3 regions of the Labrenzia sp. THAF187b genome follow, and region 3 is predicted to be linked to each of the others. Evidence: riboswitches for the same ligand, from Rfam matches in the RefSeq annotation. Region 3 holds a riboswitch; each other region holds the start of a gene.
The links. Region 3 has a riboswitch for thiamine pyrophosphate ahead of FIV03_RS10935 (ABC transporter permease). Riboswitches for the same ligand answer to the same signal wherever they lie in the genome.
Positions count from the first base shown of each region.

Region 1: another riboswitch for thiamine pyrophosphate. It lies ahead of thiC (phosphomethylpyrimidine synthase ThiC); the one in region 3 lies ahead of FIV03_RS10935 (ABC transporter permease).
Region 2: another riboswitch for thiamine pyrophosphate. It lies ahead of thiO (glycine oxidase ThiO); the one in region 3 lies ahead of FIV03_RS10935 (ABC transporter permease).

Region 1 covers NZ_CP045346.1:69,084-74,689, reverse strand. Annotated here, with positions in the region: gene thiC (phosphomethylpyrimidine synthase ThiC) at 281-2,089, opposite strand; TPP riboswitch at 2,181-2,306, opposite strand; gene repA (plasmid partitioning protein RepA) at 2,576-3,769, shown strand; gene repB (plasmid partitioning protein RepB) at 3,773-4,774, shown strand; gene repC (plasmid replication protein RepC) at 4,998-5,606, shown strand, end outside.
Region 2 covers NZ_CP045344.1:4,892,555-4,898,160, reverse strand. Annotated here, with positions in the region: gene FIV03_RS22455 (DUF6030 family protein) at 1-520, shown strand, start outside; gene FIV03_RS22450 (pirin family protein) at 489-1,424, opposite strand; gene FIV03_RS22445 (DNA topology modulation protein FlaR) at 1,571-2,095, shown strand; TPP riboswitch at 2,143-2,263, shown strand; gene thiO (glycine oxidase ThiO) at 2,426-3,403, shown strand; gene thiS (sulfur carrier protein ThiS) at 3,387-3,584, shown strand; gene FIV03_RS22430 (thiazole synthase) at 3,590-4,363, shown strand; gene FIV03_RS22425 (thiamine phosphate synthase) at 4,360-4,965, shown strand; gene FIV03_RS22420 (LysR family transcriptional regulator) at 4,993-5,606, opposite strand, start outside.
Region 3 covers NZ_CP045344.1:2,364,858-2,370,463, forward strand. Annotated here, with positions in the region: gene FIV03_RS10925 (adenylosuccinate synthase) at 1-801, shown strand, start outside; gene FIV03_RS10930 (hypothetical protein) at 1,066-2,838, shown strand; TPP riboswitch at 2,920-3,026, shown strand; gene FIV03_RS10935 (ABC transporter permease) at 3,084-3,929, shown strand; gene FIV03_RS10940 (ABC transporter substrate-binding protein) at 3,952-4,893, shown strand; gene rpoH (RNA polymerase sigma factor RpoH) at 5,196-5,606, opposite strand, start outside.

The sequences.
Region 1 (5,606 bases), on a different replicon from region 3:
TCAATTCTCTGAATTTTCCAAATGATGGATGTCAAACAGGCAATCGGATGTCCTCGCGACATCGGCCGGTAGTGTGCAAACGTGAAAAACGGCGGCCAAGCGTGACAAAACCGTGAAACGGTGCCGCAGGACCGCTCCCGGAATAGCTGAGCAAAGGCCTTTTATCAAAATACCGATTTTGGAGCCCATTCCGCTCGCCTACCGCATCGAGCGGTAGGCCATCGGGCGAAGGGAGCCCTAAACCCCTCCCCTCGAATCTCCCCTCCCCTCTGCGAATGAACTACAGATCCTTTGGCATGTAGAGATCGCCGCCAGCACGATATCTGACTGCCATCGCCTCCATGCCCTCTTGACGAGCAGCGTCGCGGATATCGTGGGAAATCCGCATGGAGCAGAATTTCGGACCGCACATGGAGCAGAAGTGCGCGACCTTGTGGGCTTCCTTCGGCAAGGTCTCGTCATGCATCGAACGGGCCGTTTCCGGATCGAGCGCGAGGTTGAACTGGTCCTCCCAGCGGAACTCGAAACGGGCGCGCGACAGGGCGTCGTCGCGGACCTTCGCTGCCGGATGACCCTTGGCGAGGTCGGCGGCATGGGCGGCGATCTTGTAGGTTATGACACCGGTCTTCACATCATTGCGGTCGGGAAGGCCGAGGTGTTCCTTCGGCGTGACGTAGCAGAGCATCGCCGTGCCGAACCAGCCAATCATCGCGGCACCGATGCCCGAGGTGATATGGTCGTAACCCGGCGCGATGTCGGTCGTCAGCGGTCCGAGCGTGTAGAACGGCGCCTCGCCGCAGACCGCAAGCTGCTTGTCCATGTTCTCCTTGATCTTGTGCATCGGCACATGACCAGGGCCTTCGATCATGACCTGGCAGTCTTTCGCCCAGGCGATCTTCGTCAGCTCTCCGAGCGTTTCCAGTTCGGCGAACTGCGCTGCGTCGTTGGCGTCGGCAATCGAGCCCGGACGCAAGCCGTCACCAAGTGAAAAGGAAACGTCGTAGGCACGGCAAATGTCGCAGATCTCCTCGAAATGCTCGTAAAGGAAGCTCTCCTTGTGATGATGCAGGCACCACTTGGCCATAATCGAACCGCCGCGCGATACGATGCCGGTAACGCGGTTGACGGTGAGCGGAATGTAGGAGAGCCGGACACCGGCATGGATGGTGAAATAGTCGACGCCCTGTTCGGCCTGCTCGATCAGCGTGTCGCGGAAGACTTCCCAGGTAAGGTCCTCGGCAATGCCGCCAACCTTTTCCAGCGCCTGGTAGAGCGGCACCGAGCCGATCGGAACCGGCGAATTCCGGATGATCCATTCACGAATGTTGTGGATGTTGCGCCCGGTCGATAGGTCCATGACGGTGTCGGCGCCCCAGCGAGTCGCCCAGACCATTTTCTCGACTTCCTCCGCCATCGACGAGGTGACGGCAGAGTTGCCGATATTGGCGTTGATCTTCACCAGGAAGTTCCGGCCAATGATCATCGGCTCCGCTTCCGGATGGTTGATATTGGCTGGGATGATCGCGCGCCCGCGGGCGACTTCCTCGCGGACGAAGTCCGGTGTAACAAAATCCGGGATCGCCGCGCCGAAGCTCTCTCCATCACGGGGAAGCTTTTCGTTTGCAGCCTTGCGACCAAGGTTTTCCCGGATGGCGATGAATTCCATCTCTGGCGTGATGATGCCGGCGCGGGCATAGGCGATCTGGGTGACGGTCTTGCCGTCTTTGGCGCGGCGCGGTTTCTGCAGGTTAGGGAATTGCAGTGTCAGGCGCTCGCCGGTGGCAAAGCCGTTGTCTTCCGGCTTGACCATGCGGCCCTCATATTCCTCCGTGTCACCGCGGGCGGCGATCCACTCGGCGCGAAGGCGCGGCAGTCCCATTTCAATATCGATCGCCTGGGTCGGGTCGGTATAGGGACCGGAGGCATCATAGACCGTGACGGGCGGTTCGCCGGCGGCCGGATGGACTGCGATCTCGCGCACTGGTACGCGGATATCGGGATGAATTTCGCCCGGCTTGTAAACCTTTGTAGAGGCAGGCAGCGGCCCCTTGGTGATTTCGGGCGTAATAGTCTTGGTGGCAATGTTCATTCTGAGGCTCCAATCTTTCAAGTTGGAGACCCAGTTCGAAGCCGGAATGATGGAAAGACGCCATGACGCTCCGGATTCTGGGCAACGTCGTACTGCAGCGCTTGCACCGTCCCTACGCCAGTATGAACTGGATCAGGTTCAACGGGTCACTGCGCTGCCATCAATCAACGGCCCAGCAGTATCTCAGCCCCTTGCCGGGGCACCCCTGGTAACGTTGCCATCGGCCATCATCCACGTGCGTTTGTCAATACAGAGATGCTTGGCTCGACGAGGAAGTGCTGTCACTTTGGCGGCAAAAGGTTGAAGGAAATGTGCCGGGTGACTCCAAAAAGTTGTCCGCGGACAACAATGCGAAGTTCTTGTCGAAACTAGGCTGAAAAATGCACTTGGTTAAGCGTTTGTAAATTGGTAACGAATCGGAGCATATTGTAACAGCGCAGTTTGAGGCGTAGTTTTCAAAAATGCGCAGTTCGAGGATTTTTCGAGATGGACACCAATCTTCTGGTTGAAGGTGCTGCTGAACACCTGCCAACGACACTTTCGGCGGACGCGAATGAGCTCGCTCATCAATTGCAGATACATCAACGAAAAATCTTTCCACCTGCTTCTCAAAAGACTATCCGAAGATTTTCGCCTGCAGAAGCAGCTAAATTGATTGGCATTAAGGAAGGCTATTTACGTCAGGTCGCCGCTGATGGGCATGGCCCCGAACCAAACGAGAACGGTAGGCGCACATATTCTGTCGAGGACATGGATCATATACGTCAGGTCTTGGACGAGAAAAATGGCACGCCAAAATATGTGCCGATCCGTCGGGGAGATGAAAAGCTTCAGGTTATCACTGTAATGAACTTCAAAGGTGGTTCCGGAAAAACCACCACATCTGCTCATTTGGCTCAGTTCTTGGCGTTGCGTGGATACCGCGTTTTAACAATTGACCTTGATCCACAAGCATCATTGTCAGCGATGTTCGGACATCAACCCGAACTAGATGTCGACGAGGGAGAAACGCTTTACGGTGCTATCCGTTATGAAGACCCTCGAGCCTTAAGCGAAATCATTCGATCCACATATACGCCAAACCTCCATATTGTTCCAGGCAATCTTGAATTGATGGAATTCGAGCATGAAACGCCCAAAGCAATGTCTGAAGGACGTTCAGCGTCCATGTTTTTCGCCCGAATAGGGGAGGTGCTGACAAGCGTTGAAAGCTATTACGACGTTGTAGTCATTGATTGCCCACCTCAGCTTGGCTTTCTAACGATGTCGGCCTTAAGTGCGGCCACAGGAGTATTGATCACCGTACATCCACAGATGTTGGACGTTATGTCTATGTCCCAATTTCTTTCTATGACAGCTGAATTGATGAGTGTTGTCGAAAAGGCCGGAGGGCGTACCAGCTATGATTGGATGCGTTACTTGGTTACTCGCTTCGAACCAAACGATGGACCACAAAGCCAGATGACCGGGTTTATGCGTTCAATATTTGGAAATCGCATGCTTCAACATGCGATGCTTAAATCTACTGCTATTTCTGATGCCGGTGTTACCAAGCAAACTTTGTATGAAGTCGAAAGAAGCCAATTTGTGCGCGGTACTTATGATCGCGCAATGGAATCTATGTCTCTCGTGAACCAGGAAATCGAAGACCTCTTAAACGTGACTTGGGGACGGAGGTAAGGGATGGCACGCAAAGACCTGATCAGTTTTTCGTCGGACGAGGATGGTGAAATCCAAGGGGATCCAAATAAATCGGATCGCCCACTGGCGGGCATCACGCCAAATAGACGGTCAAGTTCACCGGTTGGAGGCATCGCAAAAACTCTTGGCTCACTCTCAAGTCAGATGGACCGTGCTAGTGAATTAGAACGGCAACTGTTGGAAGGACAAAAGGTCGTTGAACTGGATCCCTCTCAAATAGACGATTCATTTGTTCGCGACCGTTTGGAAGCGGACCCGGAAGTCGAGAGGGACTTTGTTCAACAAATCGATGAGCACGGGCAATTAGTACCAATCCTTGTTCGTCCAAACCCGGCTCAAAAGGGTCGCATGCAGGTGGCATTCGGCCATCGTAGACTTCGGGCGGCCAGAAGCCTCAATCGAAAGGTCAAGGCTGTCGTTCGGGAGTTGAACGATGAGCAACTGGTCGTTCTTCAAGGGCAGGAAAACAGTGCCAGAACCAATCTTTCCTATATAGAACGTGCGTTGTTTGCAGCGCGATTGGAAGACCAAAAGTTCAAGCGGAATGTCATTATATCTGCGCTCAAAGTGGACAGAGCGGCTGTATCAAAAATGATCAAGCTGATCAGAGAATTGCCCGTCGAATTGATTGTTGCGATTGGCGCCGCTCCTGGTACAGGGCGACGAAAATGGATGGAACTTGCTGAGTTAGCAAAATTGGTTGATTGGAAGCCACTTCGAGAAATGTTGTCCGCGGACAACATCGCAGAGCTGACTTCGGACGAGCGTTTCGAATTCGTGCTTCGCAGCGCGAAGAAAGCAATAAAGCCGAAAAAACCAAAGATGGTGGTCCAACATGTTGAGCACGTACCGGTGACGATCAGATCGACCAAAAGCGGCACTACGTTCACCGTAAATGGAGCTAAAGCTCCAGGATTCGATGAGTTTTTGAAGGCTCAACTGAACAGTCTCTATGCGGATTACATGAAAGAGAGGGGGGAGTAAATGAGGCTCTAAACGAAAGAACCCGCCACAAGGGCGGGTCCAAACTTGAGATAAGCACGAGTGCCTATGCTCTATGTGTAGCAGCTAAAATCATAGAATCACTTGTAGCGCAACGCAAGTTCTGTCTTTGAGCAGAGCACGATTTCTTGCGTCTTTTTGCTTGTCTCGCATCTGAACACTCAGTGTCCGGTCGCGTTTATGCGCTTCCGGCAAAGGAGGACTTATGTCTTCGTCTCAGCAGATTGCGAGTTTTCGCAAGGTGTCTGCCGGGATCCTTGCGAGCGCGCATCTGGCGTCCCAGGAGGATCGGCCGAAGGTCACCAAAAAGGAAATCTCCCTGGTTCTGAAACGCGTCGCGCCGGCGCTTGGTATTGATGGCACGGCCTACCATGTCCTGGATATTCTCCTGGGCCTCGTCCAGGCGGACGACTTCCAGACAGGGAAACGGCCGGTGGTGGCGATCTCAAATCAACGGCTCGCCGAATACACACGGCGCACCACACGCACCGTCACCCGCTGCCTGAAGAAGCTCGTCGAAGCCGGAGTGCTTGCCTATCGGGACAGCCCGACTGGGCGCCGTTATATGTACCGCGGTTCAGACGGAGATTTCGCGCAGGCCTACGGGCTCGACTTCACGCCTGCATGCTTCAACTTGGAAGCCTTCAAGGCTCAGGCGGATGCGTTCCAGCGCCGGATTAAGGCAGAGCAGGAAGCCAAGCGGGCCGTCACGCGCTTTTCACGGGCGATCGCCGACGTGGTCGAATTGGAGCCTGCGGAGTTTCACGGCTTTGCAGCACGGGCCCATTCAGTTGTGAACCGGGATGAACTGACT
Region 2 (5,606 bases), 2.5 Mb from region 3:
ATTACGGTCTCTGGGGCTCGGAAACCCCGGCTGGAGTCGGGCGCCTTTCAGCGAAGGCCGCTGGCAATGTGCATCCGACCTGGTGCCCTTGACTACACCCAGCGTCGACTACGGCTCGACAACTCTTTTCTTTCTGCTGCGCGGCCCATCGGAAAAAAGCATCGATTATCTTCGGCTGAAGCTGGTGGTGGAAGATCCACGCCAGATGCAGATCGGCCTAGATGCGGTCTGGCTGGTGATCGACGCCCTGTCGCTTCGGTATGGCTGGACGGTTCCGGAAGTGTTTCGCGAGGCGGTTTCCGGGTTCAGGCAACTGGAAACGACACACAGGGGCGTGCGGCTGTCGGTTTCGCCGGAAGATCCAAATCTGACGGGTGACCCGCTGGCAAGCCAACGGCTCAACATCATTCTGGACTTTGGCGAGCCGGACCTTATCCGGCCCGCCGACAGGTTTGAAAAAGCACCACCACTGGAAAGCGGCTGGAGTGTCAGGGTCCCGGACGGTCAGGCAAGGGAATGAACTCTTCCGCATCGCCGGGTACCGTATCGAAACGGCCAAGGCGCCAGTCTTCCTTGGCCTGCTCGATGCGCTCTTTCGATGAAGACACGAAGTTCCACCAGATATAACGCCGGCCGTCCATCGGTTCGCCGCCAAGCACTACGAAACGGGCCGGCAGGGGAGACGTGTTTTCGATCACCAGATGATCACCCGGTTTGAACACCAGCAGCTGGGCCGGATCGAAATTCTGGCCGGCAATGGTGATCTGGCCCGAGACCGTATAAAGGCCGCGCTCTTCCCATCCGGCATCCAGCGGGATCTTCGCTCCCGGTTCCAGCGTGATATCGGCATAGAACATGTCGGACGCTGTCTTCACCGGTGCCTTGTGGCCATAAAGCTCGCCCGCGATAAGTTTGACTGAAGCGCCCTTGTCGGCAAATTCCGGCTGTTCCTCAGTGCCGTGGTGCTGGAAGGTCGGGTCGGTCTCTTCCAGGTGTTTGGGCAGGGCCACCCAGCTCTGCAGGCCGAACAGGGGACGTTTTTTCTGCAGGCGTTCCGGCCTCTCACGTTCGGAATGCACGATGCCCTTGCCGGCACTCATCCAGTTCAGAGCACCGGGGGCAATCGCAATCTCCGTTCCAAGGCTGTCACGGTGATACATCTCGCCTTCGAAGAGATAGGTAACTGTCGCCAACCCGATGTGAGGATGTGGACGCACGTCGATACCGCCGCCGACCAAAAGTTCTGCCGGGCCCATCTGGTCGAAGAAGATGAACGGGCCAACCATCCGCCGCCTGGCGGACGGCAAGGCTCGTCTTACCGAAAATCCGCCGAGGTCGGATGTCCGCGGTACGATGATCGTTTCAATCGGGTCACAGCTTGCAGCATTTCCCGGTACGGGATCAGGGCAATTCAACCAGCTCATCTGCCTCTCCATCAAAGAACATTCTGTCTTGCAAACTAGATAGGGCCTGCGAAGCCGAAGTGTCCATTGAACAGTCTGTTTCGGGTTTTCATCCCCTGCACAATCTGTATAACGACCAGCCCTTCCTTGCTTTTGTTTGGTGCGACATGAAACGCGTGATGATCGTTGGCGGCCCGGGCTCGGGCAAAAGCACGCTTGCCGTTGCCCTTGGGCGGAAAACTGGACTGCCGGTGTACCACATGGACAAGATTCACTACCGCTCCGGCTGGAATGAACGGTCCCGGGAAGAGAAAGACCGGCTGACACATGAGGTCCATCTGAAGGATGTCTGGATCTTCGAGGGCGGTCATTCAAGCACCTATGCGGAGCGAGTCGAACGTGCCGACACTTTCATCTGGCTCGACGTCCCGGTAACGCGCCGCATATTTCGAGTGCTGAAACGGTCCGTGAAGTACAATGGGCAGAGCCGTCCGGATCTGGCCGAGGGCTGCCCGGAGCAGTTCAACTGGCAAACTGTTGAATTCCTGAGGTTCATCTGGCGAACGAGACAATCCGCCAGAGCCAAGCTGGAGCACATCTACCGCGAACCTCCGGACCATCTGAAAGTCTATCGGTTCAGCACCCTTGCCGAAATCGACGACTTTCTGGCGAGCCCTCGGCAACAGGGCTGAAGGCTCATCCTGTCTCTTGACAGGTGCGCCTGACGGGCGGCACAACAGGGGCTCACCCGGGGTGCCTCCAGAAGAGGCTGAGATACTGCTGGCGCACTTGCGCAGTGCAGGGACCCGACGAACCTGATCCAGGTCATGCTGGCGAAGGGAAGGTGTTCTCGGTCAAATGCAATTGCCGCCGCAATGCGCCACCCTTGGCCACCTTTCCAAGCCGAATGTCCGAAATGCGGGACCTTTTCCGGTCCGTACGGAGATGCGTTTTATGCAAGCGGGATACCGGTTATCGCGCAAAGGCGAAGGACTTGCGGTCTTTCCCGGAAGAGGGCCGGAATGAGGGTCGGGATAAAGGGAGCAGGTGTCGCCGGTCTGGCGCTGGCGCATGAGCTTGTCTTGCGCGGCGTGCAAGTCGAACTGGTGGAAAAAAGCAGGGATTTGTCCGCCAGTGCTTCCTGGCTCGCAGGTGGCATGCTGGCGCCTTGGTGTGAGCGGGAAAACGCAGAAGAAGAGGTCTTGCGGCTTGGACAAGCGTCCATTGGCTGGTGGCGCAAGGTCCTGCCAGGGCAGGTTCAGCAAAATGGCACGCTGGTTGTTGCTGCGCCGCGCGATACTGGAGAATTGAGCCGGTTCGCTTCTCGGACCAACGGTTTTGAATGGCTCGACAGCGCAGCGCTGGGCGCACTCGAGCCGGACCTCGCAGGCCGTTTTGCAAAGGGGCTCCATTTTGTCGGGGAAGCCCATCTCGATCCGCGCCTGGCTCTCACCACATTAAAGGCAAAGGTTTCAGAAGGTGGTGCTCACGTCAGGTTCGAGGCGCAGGACTTCACCTTGTCGACCGACCTGATTGCAGACTGTACCGGCATGGCCTCGCCGGATCCGCACTTGCGTCCCGTACGCGGTGAAATGTTGATCTTGCATGCACCGGATGTCTCGCTTTCGCGGCCGGTGCGATTTCTGCACCCCCGAATTCCGGTTTACGTGGTGCCTCGTGACAATGGGGTCTTCATGGTCGGTGCGACCATGATCGAAAGTCGCGACCAGGGGGCCGTCAGTGTTCGGTCCACCATGGAACTTCTGAATGCCGCCTACAGCCTGCATCCGGGATTTGCCGAGGCAAAGATCATCGAAACCGGGGTGGGCCTCCGCCCGGCATATCCAAACAATCTTCCTCGTCTCACGTTTACCGGCAACACGTTGTCAATGAACGGATTTTACCGGCATGGCTTCCTGCTTGCTCCGCATTTTGCCACGGAGGCGGCAGACAGGATCGTGCAACACCTTCAGGAGAAGTCCCTTGAAGCTAACCATTAACGGCGAACCTCAGGAAGTTGTCAGCGCGACGCTGGCTGCGCTTCTGGACGAACTGGCCTATGACCATGAGTTTCTTGCAACGGCACGCAACGGCGATCTGGTTTGTGCTGAAGAACGAAGCGCTTGCTTCCTTGAGGCGGGCGACCGTATCGAGATCCTGTCGCCGATGCAGGGAGGATGACGCCCATGTTTGAAGTTTACGGCGAAAGCGTTGCGTCGCGTTTCCTGCTTGGAACTGCCCAGTACCCATCACCCCAAATTCTGTCGGACGCGGTGAAGGTATCCGGGGCTGAAATTCTGACGGTGTCCCTTCGGCGCGAAACGGCAGGAAGTGGCGGAGGCGGCCGGTTCTGGGACCTTATCCGTGAAATGAACGTCAAGGTGCTGCCCAACACTGCCGGATGTCATTCGGTAAAGGAAGCCGTCACCACCGCTAAAATGGCGCGCGACCTATTTGGAACCGACTGGATCAAGCTGGAAGTGATCGGTCATCACGACAGCCTGCAGCCGGATGTCTTTGGCCTCGTGGAAGCCGCACGTATCCTGAGCGATGACGGATTCAAGGTGTTTCCATATACGACGGACGATATTGTTGTCGGCGACCGGTTGCTTGAGGCGGGATGCCAGGTGTTGATGCCCTGGTGTGCGCCAATCGGTTCGGCGAAGGGGCCGGTCAATCCGGATGCCCTTCGTGCTTATCGCAGTCACTTCAGAGGCATCCCACTTGTTGTCGATGCCGGTCTTGGCAGACCGTCCCATGCGGCCGCTGTTCTGGAACTCGGTTTCGATGCGGTACTGCTGAATACGGCTGTCGCAAAGGCCGGAGACCCTGTCGCGATGGCCAAAGCCTTTGCAGTTGCAATTGAGGCCGGTCGCCTGGCCTATAAAGCCCAACCCCTGGAACCCCGCGACATGGCGGTTCCTTCTACCCCGGTTCTCGGAATGGCGGTGTTTGAATGAAGCTCGATCCCTTTTACCTCATCGTCGACAGTTCCGAATGGATCGAGCGACTGGTTCCGCTTGGCGTCAAGCTGGTTCAACTGCGCATCAAGGACGCGAGTGATGAAGTCCTGCGAAAGGAAATCGCAGCATCCAAGAGCGTGTGCGAGAAGCACGGCTGCCAACTTGTCGTGAACGATTATTGGCAGCTCGCGATTGAACTGGACTGCGACTTTGTCCACCTTGGTCAGGAAGACCTTGCTGACGCCGATGTGGCGGCCATTCGCAAGGCGGGGCTGAAACTTGGCGTTTCGACCCATGACGGTGAGGAACTGGAAACAGCGCTTTCTGTCGAGCCCGATTATGTCGCGCTGGGGCCTGTCTATCCGACGATCCTGAAAGAAATGAAATGGGCGCCTCAAGGCGTTGAAAAGGTCGGTCGGTGGAAGCGGCAGATCGGCGAATTGCCGCTTGTTGCCATTGGCGGCCTCAATCCGGAGCGTCTGCCGGGTGTGTTCGAGAACGGCGCAGATATCGCAGCCGTTGTCACCGACATCACCCGCAATGCCGATCCGGAAGCACGCACCAGGGAATGGATAATGGCGACAGATCCCTGGCGGTAGGTCGAGCGCGTTTCACCTTCGGCCTGGCTAGCCGAATATCGCCTTGTCGCGCGCGACTTGATCGCGCAGAAAGTCCTGTGCTGCAGCGACATGGCGGAGAGGGCGTGAACTTTCATGTGTCACCATCCAGTAAGCCCGGTGAAGCTTTATCTCCGGGAGAACTGCGACCAGATCGGCATTATCGCGCGCGATGAAATCGTGAAGGATGCCGATACCGGCGCCGGACCTGACTGCTTCGGTCTGGCCGAGTGCGGAGGCGATTTCAAATCGTGCGGTCCAGTCTTTGAGGATCTCGGTGCCATAGTTCAGCGATGGCGAGTAGAGCAGGTCTTCCACGTAACCAATAAGATCGTGGTCGATCAGATTGCTTGCGGAGGAAGGCGTTCCCCGGCTTTCCAGATAGGTTTTTGACGCATAAAGGCCGAGCGAATAGTCGACGAGCTTGCCGGCAACCAGCCTGCCTGTTTCCGGCCTGTCTATTGTCACGGCGATATCAGCTTCACGGCGGGAGAGCGAGAAGGAGCGGGGTACTGGAACGAGCTGCACCGTCAGTCCTGGATGTTTTTCCGTGAGCTTGCCAAGCCGGGGCGCAAGATACGCGACACCGAAACCATCGGGCGCACCGATGCGAACGGTTCCGG
Region 3 (5,606 bases):
TTGCTGACGCACCACAATGCTCTGCGCCGGGGGCTTGGCCAGGATGAGGTTTCCGCACAGGCGATCTACGACGAACTTGCCAGCGTTGCGGACAAGGTCCTGCCCTACATGGACAAGGTCTGGTACCTGCTGGACGATCTGCGCCGTCAGGGCAAGCGTATCCTTTTCGAAGGTGCACAGGGCGCGTTGCTCGACATCGACCACGGCACCTATCCCTTCGTGACGTCGTCCAACACGGTCGCCGGCCAGGCTGCGGCAGGCAGTGGCCTTGGCCCGAATTCGATCAACTATGTGCTCGGTATTACCAAGGCCTACACGACACGCGTCGGTGAGGGCCCGTTCCCGACCGAACTGAAGGACGAGATCGGCGAGTTCCTCGGTACGCGCGGCCATGAGTTCGGTACGGTTACCGGCCGCCGCCGCCGCTGCGGCTGGTTCGACGCTGTGCTGGTGCGCCAGACCGTCTGCACCTCGGGCATCACCGGCATCGCGCTGACCAAGCTGGACGTTCTGGACGGTCTTGATGAAATCAAGATCTGCATCGGCTACGAACTGGACGGTGAGCGCATCGATTATCTGCCGGCTTCGCAGGGTGCCCAGGAGCGCGTGAAGCCGATTTACGAAAGCCTGCCGGGCTGGAAAGAATCGACCGAAGGTGCTCGCACCTGGGCCGATCTGCCGGCGCAGGCGATCAAATATGTGCGTCATGTCGAAGAACTGATCGGTGCTCCGGTCGCTCTTCTGTCGACAAGTCCGGAACGAGACGACACAATTCTTGTGCAGAATCCCTTCCAGGATTGAGATCTGTGACGTTAGAAGCACATTATTAAGGACTGCGGTTGCGTGCTGCGAATCACCGCACGCAACCACCTTTCGTTTTCGGCGTTCCATGAGTGTGCCGAACAAACAATCTGTGTTAGGAAAAGGGTACTGCGAGGTTCTCTGTCGCGGCGAAGTTATTGAAGAAATAGCACCGGTTTTCGAAAAACTTGCTATAAGCCTGAGAATGAAACGAAATCTCGGGCCCGCAGAACAGATCCTTGCAGTCGGCCGGTAGGCAGGAAGATGGCTGATTACTATTCAATTCTGAAGAAAACGATCGCGTCTTTACCTGAAAACAATGGTGCTGCACGCAGAAGCGTTTACAGCCGTGCGCGCAATGCCATTGTCAATCAGCTGAAAGCCTATGAGCCGCCGCTGGCGCCGTCCGAGATCACGGCCGAGCAGCTGCGTCTGGAAGAAGCCATCCGCAAGGTGGAAGCCGAAGCCGCCCGCGAAAGCCTCGGTCTCAGCCCCACCGTTCCGAAGGTCGAGACGCCGACCCCGGCGCCGCAGGTTTCCGCACCGCCCGTGACGCCGCCTCCGGCCGAACCGGTGGCAGAGGCTGCGCCCGAAGCGCCTGCGCCTGCACCGCAGGAACCTGAAACAACTGCAGCGCCGGTGGTGGGTACCCCGGCTCCGTCGCCCTTGAAGGAAACCCTGACACAGGCCGAAGCGCTTGGCACCGCGGCCAGCCAGGCTGTTCACCACGCCAAGGAAGCTGCCGACCCGGGCGCTGCGCCTGTGCGCCAGGAGCCCTCTTTCGGCGGACCGGTGCAGCCGGAACAGGCAGATGATGGCCTGTTCGAGCCTGCAGATAACGCCGGTGCGGCCGATCCCGCCGACCAGGCTTATCCTGGCGACGAGACAACCAAGCCGAAGGACAAGTCGACCTCCAAGAAAAGCCGCTCAAAGCGCGCCAAGCCGAGTGCTTCGGATGCGCTGCGTGGTGATTCATCCGGTAGCCGCACCGTTCCGATCGCGATTGCTGCAGGTGTCCTGCTGCTGGTGCTCCTGGGCGCCGGAGCCTATTTCCTGATGCCTGCGGGCGATGAGACAGCCGATAGCGGCAACGTGCCGATCGCGTCTTCTTCGCAAACGCCTGTCGATACGCAGCCGGACACCACGCCGGAGCCTTCGACCGCTGCCCCTGCCGGGGAAGGTGAAGAGCCTTCGAAAAACACCGACCGCCTGTTGAACGAAGGCGAGACGGATGTGGTTGCCCCGGATGCACGTACGGTAACCACGACGACAATTACCGGACAGTCTGATTCGCCTGCGCCGGCCGATACACCGCAGGTCGATACACCAGCTTCCGCTGCGCCCGAACCTTCTCAGCCGTCCATCGTGACGAGCGGAGAAAACGATCAGTCTTCTGCAACCACCGAAAGCCCGATTGCGGTACCGGAAGACAATCTCTCGGCCATTTCGCCAGACGAAACTTCACCGGCTCCGTCCGCCACGGCTGCGGATTCCTCGGTGCAGCGCTCTATCCTTTACGAAGAAGGGGAAGAGTCCGGCGGTGCCGGAACGGCTGCGCAAGGCGCTGTCGTTTGGGGTGTCGATGAAGAAACGAATCTGGACGGCAAGGCTCTCGCGGTTCTGAGCGCCTCCATTGAAATCCCCGAGCGGGATGTGAAGGTCGACATTCGCATCAAGCCGAATGACGATACCTCCTTGCCCGCCAGCCATCTGGTCGAGATCAAGTACGAGTTCCCGGAAAACTTCGCTCCGGGTGATGTCGTCAACGTGCCCGGCCTGGTCATGAAGCCTACGGAAGAAGCCCGCGGTGATGCGCTGATCGGCGCTTCCGTGAAAGTGTCTCCGGGCTTTTTCTGGATTGCCCTTTCCAGCCTGCCGAACGAGCAGCAACGCAATCTCGCCCTGCTGCGCGAACGCGGCTGGATCGACATTCCGATGCTTTATGAAAACGGCAAGCGCGGCATCCTGACCCTGGAAAAGGGAACCGCCGGTGCAGATGCCGTTGAAAAGGCGATCACGTCCTGGCAAGCCGGCTAAGCGCCAGCCTGCCTCCTTTCAAAATCTGAAAAAGCCGCCTCACGGCGGCTTGCCTTTTTCCGTCACACAAGGCATGGTCCGCCTTGGTCCGAGGGGTGTTCCGGTTACCGGAGCTGAGATGGCGTAATGCCGAACCCTTAGAACCTGATCCGGGTCATGCCGGCGAAGGGACGGAATCCTTAGCCTATTCCCGGATCTCCATTGTCATTTTCGGCTTGTCCGAAGACGGGAGATCCTATGCGTACTTGTCCGCGACCACTGCGGTCGCCGCACATCCGAATGCCGGTATCGGCTTTCATACGTTCCTGTCGGCCAATGGCGACGGGAGCTGCGGGATGATGGCGTTTGTGAAAGCTGTTGCCAGGACCATACTCGGCCTGCTGCTGACTGTCGCAATCTGGGCGGCTATCGTCCATGTGTTCGACACCCAGCATTATATCCTGCCGGGTCCGGACCGCGTCTTTACAGCCTTTGTCAAACACGCAGGCTTCCTTCTGCATCATGCCGGCATTACGGCCTATGAGACGGTGCTCGGGTTTGTGCTGGGGGCAGCCGCCGGGGCATTGCTTTCCGTTCTTTTGTGGCTGTTTCCGATTGCTGCAAGATTTGCCATGCCACCCATTCTGGTGACGCAGGCCCTGCCTGTTTTCGCAATCGCGCCGATCCTGGTGCTCTGGCTCGGTTTCGGGCTGGCATCCAAGATCGTCGTTATCATCCTGGTCATCTTCTTCACGGTCACATCGACGTTTTTCGATGGCCTGCAGCGGCTTGACCCGGGTTTGTGCGATCTCGCCCGGCTTTATCGTCTGTCTCGCCTGAAGGAACTCTGGTTCTTTCGCCTGCCGTCAGGCTTGCCGGCGTTTGCCTCCGGCCTGCGGGTGGCCGCGGTGTTCGCTCCCATGGGAGCGATCATCGGCGAATGGGCCGGGGCGAAAGGAGGCCTTGCCTTCATCATGCTTCAAAGCAGCAACCGGATGCAGGCGGACATGATGTTCGCCGCCCTGATCCTGCTCGCGGCGATGGTGCTGATCATGCGCTTTGCCGTGAACCATCTCACCCGACTTCTTGTTCCATGGCAGCCGCTCAGCTAGCTGCCGCTCTACGGAGGACCTCATGAAAAAACAAATCCTGTCACTCGCATTGGCCGCCGGGCTGCTGGCATCGGGGCCGGTACAGGCCAATGAGAAACTGACCTTGCTGCTCGACTGGTTCATCAATCCGGATCACGCGCCGCTGGTAACTGCGCAGACCAAGGGTTTCTTCGAGGCAGAAGGCCTCGAGGTTGAGATCATCGAACCGGCGGACCCGGCAATGCCGCCGAAACTGGTTGCTGCCGGGCAGGGCGATATCGCGGTGTCCTATCAGCCGACGCTTCATGCGCAAATCGAGGAAGAGCTGCCGCTGAAATGGATCGGTACGCTGGTGGAAACGCCCCTCAATTCGCTCATCGTGCTCAAGGACGGCCCGATACAGGAACTGAAAGACCTCAAGGGCAAGAGTGTCGGCTTTTCCGTGTCCGGCTTCGAGGACGCGATGCTGGGCCAGATGCTGCGTTCGGCCGGTCTGACCATGGATGATGTCGAACTGGTGAATGTCAATTTCGCGTTGTCAGGCTCTCTGCTTGCCGGTCAGGTTGATGCGGTGATCGGCGCATATCGCAATTTCGAGCTCACCCAGCTCGAAATCGAAGGCAAACCCGGCAAGGCCTTCTTCCCCGAAGAAAACGGTGTGCCGATCTTTGATGAGCTGATCTATGTCGTCAACAAGGACAAGACGGACGATCCACGCTTCGCCAAGTTCCTGGCAGCCGTGGAAGCGGCCACCATCTATCTGAGCAATCACCCGGAAGAAGCCTGGAATGCCTTCATAGAAGCGTATCCGAACCTCAATGACGAGCTGAACAGGCGTGCATGGTTCGATACGTTGCCGCGGTTCGCCAAGCGTCCGGCTGCACTTGATGAAGGCCGCTACCAGCGCTTTGCAGAGTTCATGGCCGAAGCCGGTCTGATCAGCAAGGTCGTGCCGGTGGAGAGCTACACGGCCGAAATCCGCTGAGAGGTTGAAGGAACGTTGCCAAGGACAAGACGGCGCTGGAGCCAGTCTCCAGCGCTTCTGACCACCGGCAAAGAAGCTCCCTCTCTCCGTCGTCACCCCGGCCAAGCGTTGCGCGAGCCGGGGCCGGGAAGGCGGAAGCCTCTGTGAGTGTCTGTGGTTTTCAGACGATGGCTTCCGGGCTCTCCGATCCCGGATCTTCGCTGCGCTGCGTCCGGGATGACACCGGGAAGGACTTTCAAACAAAAGAAAAGCGCTGGAGCCTGGGCTCCAGCGCTTTTTTGTTTTTTCCAGGTTCGGCTATCTCAGGCCGTGGGCTGGTCCATGGTGCGGGCGCTGTTGCGCACGGCTTTCTGAACCTTTTCGAAGGCGCGAACCTCGATCTGGCGGACGCGCTCGCGGCTGACACCGAATTCGCCCGAAAGGTCTTCCAGCGTCATCGGGTCTTCGGCCAGGCGGCGTGCTTCAAAGATGCGCCGTTCGCGCTCGTTGAGCACGTCCATCGCGTCGTTCAGCATCTTGCGACGCATGTCCAGCTCTTCCTGATTGGCAAGCAGGGTTTCCTGACTGTCGCTTTCATCGACAAGCCAGTCCTGCCATTCACCGGCATCAGCTTCCGCGCGCACGGGCGCATTCAGGCTGGCATCGCCGCCCAGACGGCGGTTCATGGACACCACTTCCTCCTCGGACACCCCGAGTTTGGTGGCAATCTCAGA